Regions from separate parts of the Streptomyces sp. NPDC001056 genome, predicted to be linked through region 2. Evidence: riboswitches for the same ligand, from Rfam matches in the RefSeq annotation. Region 2 holds a riboswitch; the other holds the start of a gene.
What was found. Region 2 has a riboswitch for S-adenosylmethionine ahead of thrC (threonine synthase). Riboswitches for the same ligand answer to the same signal wherever they lie in the genome.
Positions count from the first base shown of each region.

Region 1: another riboswitch for S-adenosylmethionine. It lies ahead of ACWDD7_RS31280 (aminotransferase class V-fold PLP-dependent enzyme); the one in region 2 lies ahead of thrC (threonine synthase).

Region 1 covers NZ_JBSFLI010000036.1:53,814-58,218, forward strand. The annotation lists gene qcrB (cytochrome bc1 complex cytochrome b subunit) at 1-551, shown strand, start outside; gene trpD (anthranilate phosphoribosyltransferase) at 674-1,738, shown strand; SAM riboswitch class IV at 1,811-1,927, shown strand; gene ACWDD7_RS31280 (aminotransferase class V-fold PLP-dependent enzyme) at 2,090-3,430, shown strand; gene ACWDD7_RS31285 (Lrp/AsnC family transcriptional regulator) at 3,475-3,756, opposite strand; gene ACWDD7_RS31290 (rhomboid family intramembrane serine protease) at 3,753-4,405, opposite strand, start outside.
Region 2 covers NZ_JBSFLI010000003.1:146,130-150,534, forward strand. The annotation lists gene ACWDD7_RS05420 (alpha,alpha-trehalose-phosphate synthase (UDP-forming)) at 1-936, opposite strand, end outside; gene ACWDD7_RS05425 (glucosyl-3-phosphoglycerate synthase) at 1,019-1,963, opposite strand; SAM riboswitch class I at 2,106-2,277, shown strand; gene thrC (threonine synthase) at 2,296-3,579, shown strand; gene ACWDD7_RS05435 (MoaD/ThiS family protein) at 3,576-3,854, shown strand; gene ACWDD7_RS05440 (cold-shock protein) at 4,300-4,405, shown strand, end outside.

The DNA.
Region 1 (4,405 bases), on a different contig from region 2:
TCACCGGTGACAAGAGCGAGCACCACATCCTGGACCGCCCGCGCAACGCCCCGACCCGTACCGGGCTCGGTGTCGCCTGGGTGACGATGTACATGATCACCCTGGTCGGCGGTGGCAACGACCTGTGGGCCACGCACTTCCACCTGTCGATCAACGCCGTGACCTGGTTCGTCCGGATCTTCTTCTTCGTCGGTCCGGTCATCGCGTTCATCGCCACCAAGCGGATCTGCCTCGGCCTCCAGCGCCGCGACCGCGACAAGGTGCTGCACGGTCGCGAGACCGGCATCATCAAGCGGCTGCCGCACGGTGAGTTCATCGAGGTGCACGAGCCGCTGAGCCAGGAGCAGCTGCACACGCTCACCACGCACACGCAGTACGCGCCGGCCGAGATCGGCCCCGTGGTCGACGAGAACGGTGTCGAGCGCAAGGTGAAGGCGTCCGAGAAGCTCCGGGTGAAGCTGTCCAGCGCCTACTACGGCGAGGACAGCCAGATCCCGAAGCCGACCTCCGAGGAGTACAAGGAGATCACGAGCGGCCACGGCCACCACTGATCCCCGCGTCGCCACGCCACCGAGGGGCCCCGTCCGCAAGCCGGACGGGGCCCTTCCCCGTGCCGGGGGATCGATAAGGTGGTGTACGAGGTTCCACCACTGTGCACGACAAGGAGCGGCTGATGAGCGCTGTGACCCCCGCTGGAGGCGACACCGCGGCGGGCCGCTCCTGGCCCGCCCTGCTGAACGGCCTGCTGGACGGCCAGGACCTCTCGTCCGACGACACCGCCTGGGCGATGGACCTGATCATGCGGGGCGAGGCGACCGACGCCCAGATCGCCGGGTTCATGGTCGCGCTGCGCGCCAAGGGCGAGACCGTCGAGGAGATCTCCGGGCTCGTGCGCACCATGTACGAGCACGCGAACGTGATCGAGGTGCCGGGCCCGGCCGTCGACATCGTCGGCACCGGCGGCGACGGCGCCAAGACGGTCAACATCTCCACGATGTCCTCGATCGTGGTCGCGGGCACCGGCGCCAAGGTCGTCAAGCACGGCAACCGCGCCGCCTCCTCGGCCTCCGGCTCCTCCGACGTCCTGGAGAAGCTCGGCGTCAACCTCCAGCTGACCCCGAAGCGGGTCGCCGAGGTCGCCGAGGAGGCCGGGATCACCATCTGCTTCGCGGTGAAGTTCCACCCCTCGCTGCGTCATGTCGCCGCCGCGCGCGGCCAGTTGGGAATCCGTACGACCTTCAATGTGCTCGGTCCGCTGACCAACCCGGCCAAGGTGCGCGCCCAGGCGGTGGGGGTCGCCGACCCGCGCATGGCGCCCGTCGTGGCCGGAGTCTTCGCCGAGCGCGGCAACTCCGCGCTGGTCTTCCGGGGCGACGACGGCCTGGACGAGCTGACCGTCACCGGCACCTCCCGGGTGTGGGTGGTGCGGGACGGCAAGGTCCGCGAGGAGGTCTTCGACCCGCGCGACGTCGGCATCGAGCCGGCCCCCCTGGAGGCCCTGCGCGGCGCGGACGCGTCGTACAACGCGGAGGTCGCCCGCCGGGTGCTGGACGGCGAGCGGGGCGCCGTACGGGACGCCGTGCTGCTGAACTCGGCGGCGGCCCTGGCGGCCCTGGAGCCGACCGACGCCCCGCTCACCGAGCAGCTGCGCGCCGGGATGGCGAAGGCCGCGCGGTCCATCGACTCGGGCGCGGCGAAGCGCACGCTGGAGCGCTGGGTGGCGGCCAGCAACGCGTGAACGGTGGTCGATCGTCCCGCGATCCGGACTCGGGTTGCGGGACGGTGATCTTTTCGCGTACGTTCCGTACCAGGTCATGAGTGACAGTCATGAGGCCCCGGCCGACTGTCCGGCAACCCTCCGTCCGTGGCGGGGTGCCCCGGGTGAGGACCAGGTCGTAGGCAGCGAGGTCTACGGCAAGCGCGGACCCCTCGGGCGCTCGTAGAAGCGCCGGGCCAGGGGTCCTGGTCGTACGAGGGAGCCTCCCGTGAGCAAGCGAATGCGCTAGGGCCGCCGAGCCCCGCCTCCGCGCACCCCTTTCACCTTTTCTTTCGTACGTGCCTTCGGCGTACGTGCGCACGGGAGTTCCCCATGTCTGTCTCCACCCTTGCCGTCGACCCGTCGATCTGCCCCCCTCTGCCCGTTCTGGGGCGGGATGTCACCGTCCCGCTCGTCACCGGCGGCACCATCGCCTACGCGGCCCTCGACTACGCGGCCAGCGCCCCCGCCCTCCAGCGCGTCTGGGACGACGTCGCCGCCTACGCGCCGTACTACGGCAGCGTCCACCGGGGCGCCGGGTACCTCTCCCAGTTCTCCACCGATCTGTTCGAGAAGGCCCGCCGCACGGTCGGGGAGTTCCTCGGCTGCCGCGCCGACGACCAGGTGGTCTTCACCCGCTCGACCACGGACTCGCTGAACCTGCTGGCCCGGGCGGTCCCCGCGGACTGCCGGGTCTTCGTCTTCGAGACCGAGCACCACGCCTCCCTGCTGCCCTGGCAGGACGCCCGGGTCACCTACCTCGACGCACCGCGCAGCCCGCGGCAGGCCGTCGAGATCCTGGAGCGCGCCCTCGCCGACCGCGACCCGCACGGGCCGGCCCTGGTGTGTGTCACCGGCGCCTCCAACGTCACCGGGGAGCTGTGGCCGGTGCGCGAGCTGGCCGCCGCGGCGCACGCCCACGGCGCCCGGATCGTCCTGGACGCCGCCCAGCTGGCCCCGCACCACCCGGTGTCCCTGGTGGACCTGGACGTCGACTGGGTCGCCTTCTCCGGGCACAAGCTGTACGCCCCCTTCGGCGCGGGAGTGCTGGCCGGCCGGGCCGACTGGCTGCGGGCCGCCGAGCCGTACCTCGCGGGCGGCGGCGCCAGCCGCAGGGTCGCCCGGCGCCGGGACGGGGGAGTGGAGGTGGAGTGGCACGAGAGCGCCGCCCGGCACGAGGCGGGCTCCCCGAACGTCATCGGCGCCTACGCCGTCGCCTCCGCCTGCACGGCGCTCACCGAGGCCGGCTGGGAGTCGCTGGTCGCCCGTGAGCAGGGTCTGATCGACCGGGTGCGTGCGGGCCTCGCCGGGATTCCGCAGGTCAGGGTCCTGTCGCTGTTCGGCGACGACGCCCCGCGGGTCGGCGTGATCTCCTTCGTGGTGGAGGGCTGGAACAGCTCCCACTTCGCGGCCGCCCTCTCCGCCGAGTACGGCATCGGCGTCCGCGACGGCCTCTTCTGCGCCCACCCCCTGCTGCACACCCTGCTCGGCACGGCCCCCGAGACCCCGGCCGAGTGCGGTGCCCCGTCCCTGAACGCCATCCGCGTGAGCTTCGGCGCGGGCACCCCGGACGAGCACGTGGACCGGTTCGTCAAGGCGGTGCGGCAGCTGGTGACCGAGGGCGCGCGGTGGACGTACCGCACGGAGGAAGGCCGCTGCGTCCCGGCGGCGTAAGGGGTGAACCTACTGGTGGGGCGGCGTTCGGGCGGTCAGGGCGGTCAGGAGTCCAGACCGATCGCGAAGGCCGCCTCCAGGTCGTGCTGGGAGTACGTACGGAACGCGACGTGCGTGTCGGTCGCCTCGACACCCGGGATCTTGCTGATCCGCCCCGGGATCACGTCGGCCAGATCCTCGTGCTCCCGCACCCGCACCATGGCGATCAGGTCGTACGTCCCCGTCACGGAGAACACCTCGCTCACCGACTCCAGCGAGGCGATCTGCTCGGCGATCTCGGGAATCCGGTCCACGCTGGTCTTGATGAGGACGATCGCGGTGATCACGGCTGGTTCTCTCCCTCGGATACCGGTTCGGGTGCGCATTTCACTCTAGCCCGCCCTTCCCCCCGCACCGCCCTTCCGAGGCCGCCCCCAAGGCCCTTCCACCGCCCGTACCGCACCCACGCGTAGACGAAGCCCGCCCCGAAGCCCACCAGGTGCGCCAGGTACGCCACCCCCGGCCCCTGCGCCGAACGCCCCGCCGCCAGCCATTGCAGCGTCACCCAGAACGGCAGTACCACCCACGCGGGGAACCGCAGCGGCAGGAAGAAAAGGAACGGCAGGAGACTGGTGACACGGGCCCGCGGGAACAGGAAGAGAAACGCCCCGAGCACCGCCGAGATCGCCCCCGACGCGCCCACCAGCGACTGCTCGGACGTGGCGTTGGCGACCGCGTACCCCAGCAGCGCCAGATAGCCGCAGCCCACGTAGAACAGGGTGAACTCCACGCGGCCCATCCGCTCCTCGGTCAGCACGCCGAAGACGAGGAGGAAGAGCATGTTGCCCAGCAGGTGCACCCAGTTGCCGTGCACGAACAGCGCCGTGACCGGGCTCAGCGCGTGCGCCCAGGGACCGGCGAACAGCTCGGCCGGGACCACCCCCCAGTGCCGGAAGTACACCCGCTGCGCGTCCAGCAGGACGTACCCGGTGCCGT
Region 2 (4,405 bases):
GACCCGCTCCCGCCACTCCGGACGCGCGTCCAGCAGCTGCCGGTACGCCAGCAGCCCGCGCACGATGTTCTTGGACAGCTCGGTGCGGTCGACGCGGACGATGCTCCGGCGGCCCTCGCCGATCTCCGCGCGCAGCGCCGCCATCCACTCGTCCACGTCGGCGCGCCGGGACCGCTCGCGCAGGAAGTCGGCGTCCGCGCCGAGCCCGTGCACCCCGATCCGCGTCCCGGCGGGAATCCCGGGCCCCAGCACCGCGTGGCAGCACTCGGTGAACGCGTCCGCCCAGCGCCGGGTGAGGAACGCCGCCCGGTCCGCGCCGAGGATGCCGGTCAGCAGCTCCGCCGCGATGTCGTCCGGCAGCAGCCGGAAGTACTCCGCCGGCGCCCACGGCGTGTGCGAGAAGTGGCCGATGCGCAGATCGGGCCGGAGCCGGCGGAGCATCCGCGGGGCGAGCGCCAGGTGGTAGTCCTGGATCAGCACCGCCGCCCCCTCGCCCGCCTCCTCGGCCAGCGCCTCGGCGAACGCCCGGTTGTAGGCCCGGTACGCCTCCCACTGCCGCCGGAACTCCGCGTCGAAGACGGGTTCGAGCGGCGTCTGGTACAGCATGTGGTGCACGAACCAGAGCACCGAGTTGGCGATGCCGTTGTATGCGTCGGCGAAGACCTCCGCGTCGATGCCGAGCATCCGCACCCGCTGCCCGCCGGTGTCCTCCTGCGGCAGCAGCCCGCCGTCGGCGCGCCGGACGGCCGCCCGGTCGCCGTCGCCCAGCGCGGCGCACACCCACACCGCGTTCGTCTCCGGGCCGATGGCCGACAGGCCCGAGACCAGCCCGCCGCCGCCCCGTTTGGCGCGCAGCGAGCCGTCCTCGCCCGTCTCGTACGAAACCGGGCCGCGATTCGACGCGACCAGCACCTCAGCACCGTGCGTGGAAGCCATGGTCCAGAACCTAGCCCGGCCCGGAATCACTCAAACCCGCGGACCACCCCGAAGGCGGCCGTATCCGTCCGTACCTGCGCTTTCACGCCACCCTGCGCCGCGCGTACTCCGTGATCTCGGTCATCGGCGGCCGCTCCTCGGTGTCCACCGCGTAGGTGCGCGGCTCGAAGCCGGACACGCCCCGCTCGAACTGGGTGAGCGAGGGCCGTACGAGATGGCCGCGGGCCAGCCGCAGCTGCGCCGTGCGGTAGATGGCGGCCGCCATCCGGCCGAGCGCCTGCCCGTCCTGGTGCCGGTGCTTGCGCACCCCGACGTCCACCTGGGCCAGCGCGTCGAGGCCCACCAGGTGCAGCGCGTCCACCAGCATGCCCAGCTCCACGCCGTACCCGACCGGGAACGGCAGCTGTTCGAGCAGCGAGCGCCGGGCCGCGTACTCCCCGCCCAGCGGCTGCACGAAGCCCGCGAGCTGCGGCCAGTGCATGTTCAGCAGCGGGCGCGCCATCAGCTCGGTGACCCGGCCGCCCTGCCCCGCGCTCCCGGCGAGCGGGCGGTCGTACATCGCCTTGACCAGCTGGACGTCCGGCTCGGTGAGCAGCGGGCCGACGATGCCCAGGACGAAGTCGGAGGAGAACTCCCTGAGATCCGCGTCGACGAAGCAGATGATGTCCCCGGTGGCGGCGAGCAGCGAGCGCCACAGCACCTCGCCCTTGCCCCGCACCGCGGGTATCCGGGGCAGGATCGCGTCCCGGTGCACCACCCGCGCGCCCGCCGCGGCGGCGACCTCGGAGGTGCGGTCGGTGGAGCCGGAGTCGATCACCAGGACCTCGTCGACGAGCGGGACCCGCTCCACCAGATCGCGCCGGATCGCCGCCACGATCTCGCCGACGGTCTCCTCCTCGTCGAGGGCGGGCAGCACCACGCTGATGGTCTGGCCGGTGCGCTGCTTGGCCGCCAGGACCTGGTGCGCCGGCCGCTCGCGCACCGACCAGGAGCGGTTGGCCATCCAGCGCTCGACTTCTTCCAGCACGGTCCCCGGCTCCTCACGCTCGTCTCGCGGTACGGACGACTATCTCAACTCTCCTGGCCTTCGGTTACAGTCTTGAACAACGCCGATGACCATCGCATGTCGGGGGTCTCGCGCGCCGACAACCGCATACACAATCGAATACCGCTCATCCAGAGGGGCAGAGGGACACGGCCCGATGAAGCCCCGGCAACCCTCCAGCCGGTTCTCGTCCTCGACCGCTTCGAAATCTCCGAACGCGTCGAGCAGCGGGGCTCCCGGCTAGGGAAGGTGCCAAATCCGTCTCACGGCGAGGTGCGTCGTGAGGAAGATGAGGAGAAAGGGCCTCGCCTCTCATGGCTGTGCAGACAGTTGCAACCTCCGGTAGTTCCACCGTCGATCTCGGCCCCGCCGCCGCCCTGAGCTGTCGCGAGTGCGGTCACCGCGTCCCGCTCGGCCCGGTCTTCGCCTGCGAGGAGTGCTTCGGCCCGCTGGAGATCGCCTACGACTTCTCCGCCTACGACACCGAAGAGCTGCGCAAGCGCATCGAGGACGGCCCCGCCAACATCTGGCGCTATGCCCCGCTGCTCCCGGTCCCGGCCGACGTGGCCGACAAGCCCAACATCAACCCCGGCTGGACCAAGCTCGTCAAGGCCGACAACCTGGCCCGCGAACTGGGCGTCACGGGCGGTCTGTACGTCAAGGACGACTCCGGCAACCCGACGCACTCCTTCAAGGACCGGGTGGTCGCCCAGGCCCTGGAGGCGGCCCGCGCCTTCGGCTTCACCACGCTGTCCTGCTCCTCCACCGGCAACCTGGCGGGTGCCGTCGGCGCCGCCGCCGCCCGCGCGGGCCTGCGCTCCTGCGTCTTCATCCCGCACGACCTGGAGCAGGGCAAGGTCGTCATGGCCGCGGTCTACGGCGGCGAACTCGTCGGCATCGAGGGCAACTACGACGACGTGAACCGCTTCTGCTCCGAGCTGATCGGCGACCCGGCCGGCGAGGGCTGGGGCTTCGTCAACGTGAACCTGCGGCCGTACTACGCCGAGGGCTCCAAGACCCTGGCGTACGAGATCTGCGAGCAGCTCGGCTGGCGGCTGCCCGACCAGCTCGTGATCCCGATCGCCTCCGGCTCCCAGCTCACCAAGATCGACAAGGGCCTCCAGGAGCTGATCAGGCTCGGGCTCGTCGAGGACAAGCCGTACAAGATCTTCGGTGCCCAGGCCGAGGGCTGCTCGCCGGTCTCCACGGCCTTCAAGGCGGGCCACGACGTCGTACGGCCCCAGAAGCCGAACACCATCGCCAAGTCCCTCGCCATCGGCAACCCGGCCGACGGGCCCTACGTCCTCGACATCGCCCGGCGCACCGGCGGCGCCGTGGAGGACGTGACGGACGAGCAGGTCGTGGCCGCGATCAAGCTGCTGGCCCGCACCGAGGGCATCTTCGCCGAGACGGCGGGCGGCGTGACGGTCGGCGTCACGAAGAAGCTCATCGAAAGCGGCGCCCTCGACCCGGCGAAGACCACGGTCGTCCTCAACACCGGCGACGGCCTGAAGACCCTCGACGCGGTGGCCGGCACCGGCCTGACCGCCACCATCCGTCCGACCCTGGACTCCTTCCGAGAGGCTGGCCTCGCATGAGCGTGACCGTTCGCATCCCCACCATTCTGCGTACCTACACCGGCGGACAGGCCGAGGTCGCGGCCGAGGGCACGACCCTCGCCGAGGTCATCGAGGACCTGGAGAAGAACCACACCGGCATCGCCGCCCGCGTCCTGGACGACCAGGGCAAGCTGCGCCGGTTCGTGAACGTCTACGTCAACGACGACGACGTGCGTTTCGAGGAGGGCCTCGCGACCGTCACCCCGGACGGCGCGGGCGTCTCCATCATTCCGGCGGTGGCCGGCGGCTGCTGACCGCGCGATCGATCATTACCTTCGGTAATGACGGTCACCGAAGGTGCATCGGATTGCCCTCTCCGTGAGAGAAGCGGAGGGGGCAATTCTGTGTGATTGAGCGCGGTAGAGTTGGGGAACGCGCCCCCGGACCACCGAGGGTAAGCCCTCGATTCTGCTCCGCGGGCCCGATTAGAAGTAGCCAAAATACCCGGGCTTTCCGCGGCTTTTGTGTCTTTTATGGGGCCCGACTTGCCCTGAAGTCGGGTGAATTCTCCCCACATTCCGGATCGTTCGCGTCCAGAATTCTCGTCCAATTGACCTGTTGCAGACGGCAGTTGGACAGATACATTCAGCCGCGGTCGACGCGTTCCGGCGCACGCCCCCGACCGATTTGGGGGGTGAGGTCTGACCCGGGTCCGCGAAGTGTGGATCTGTGCAAGGGCCAGTAATAGGGGAGTTAGGCATGGCTCAGGGCACCGTCAAGTGGTTCAACGCGGAGAAGGGGTACGGCTTCATCGCGGTCGACGGTGGTGCGGACGTCTTCGTCCACTACAGCGCCATTCAGATGG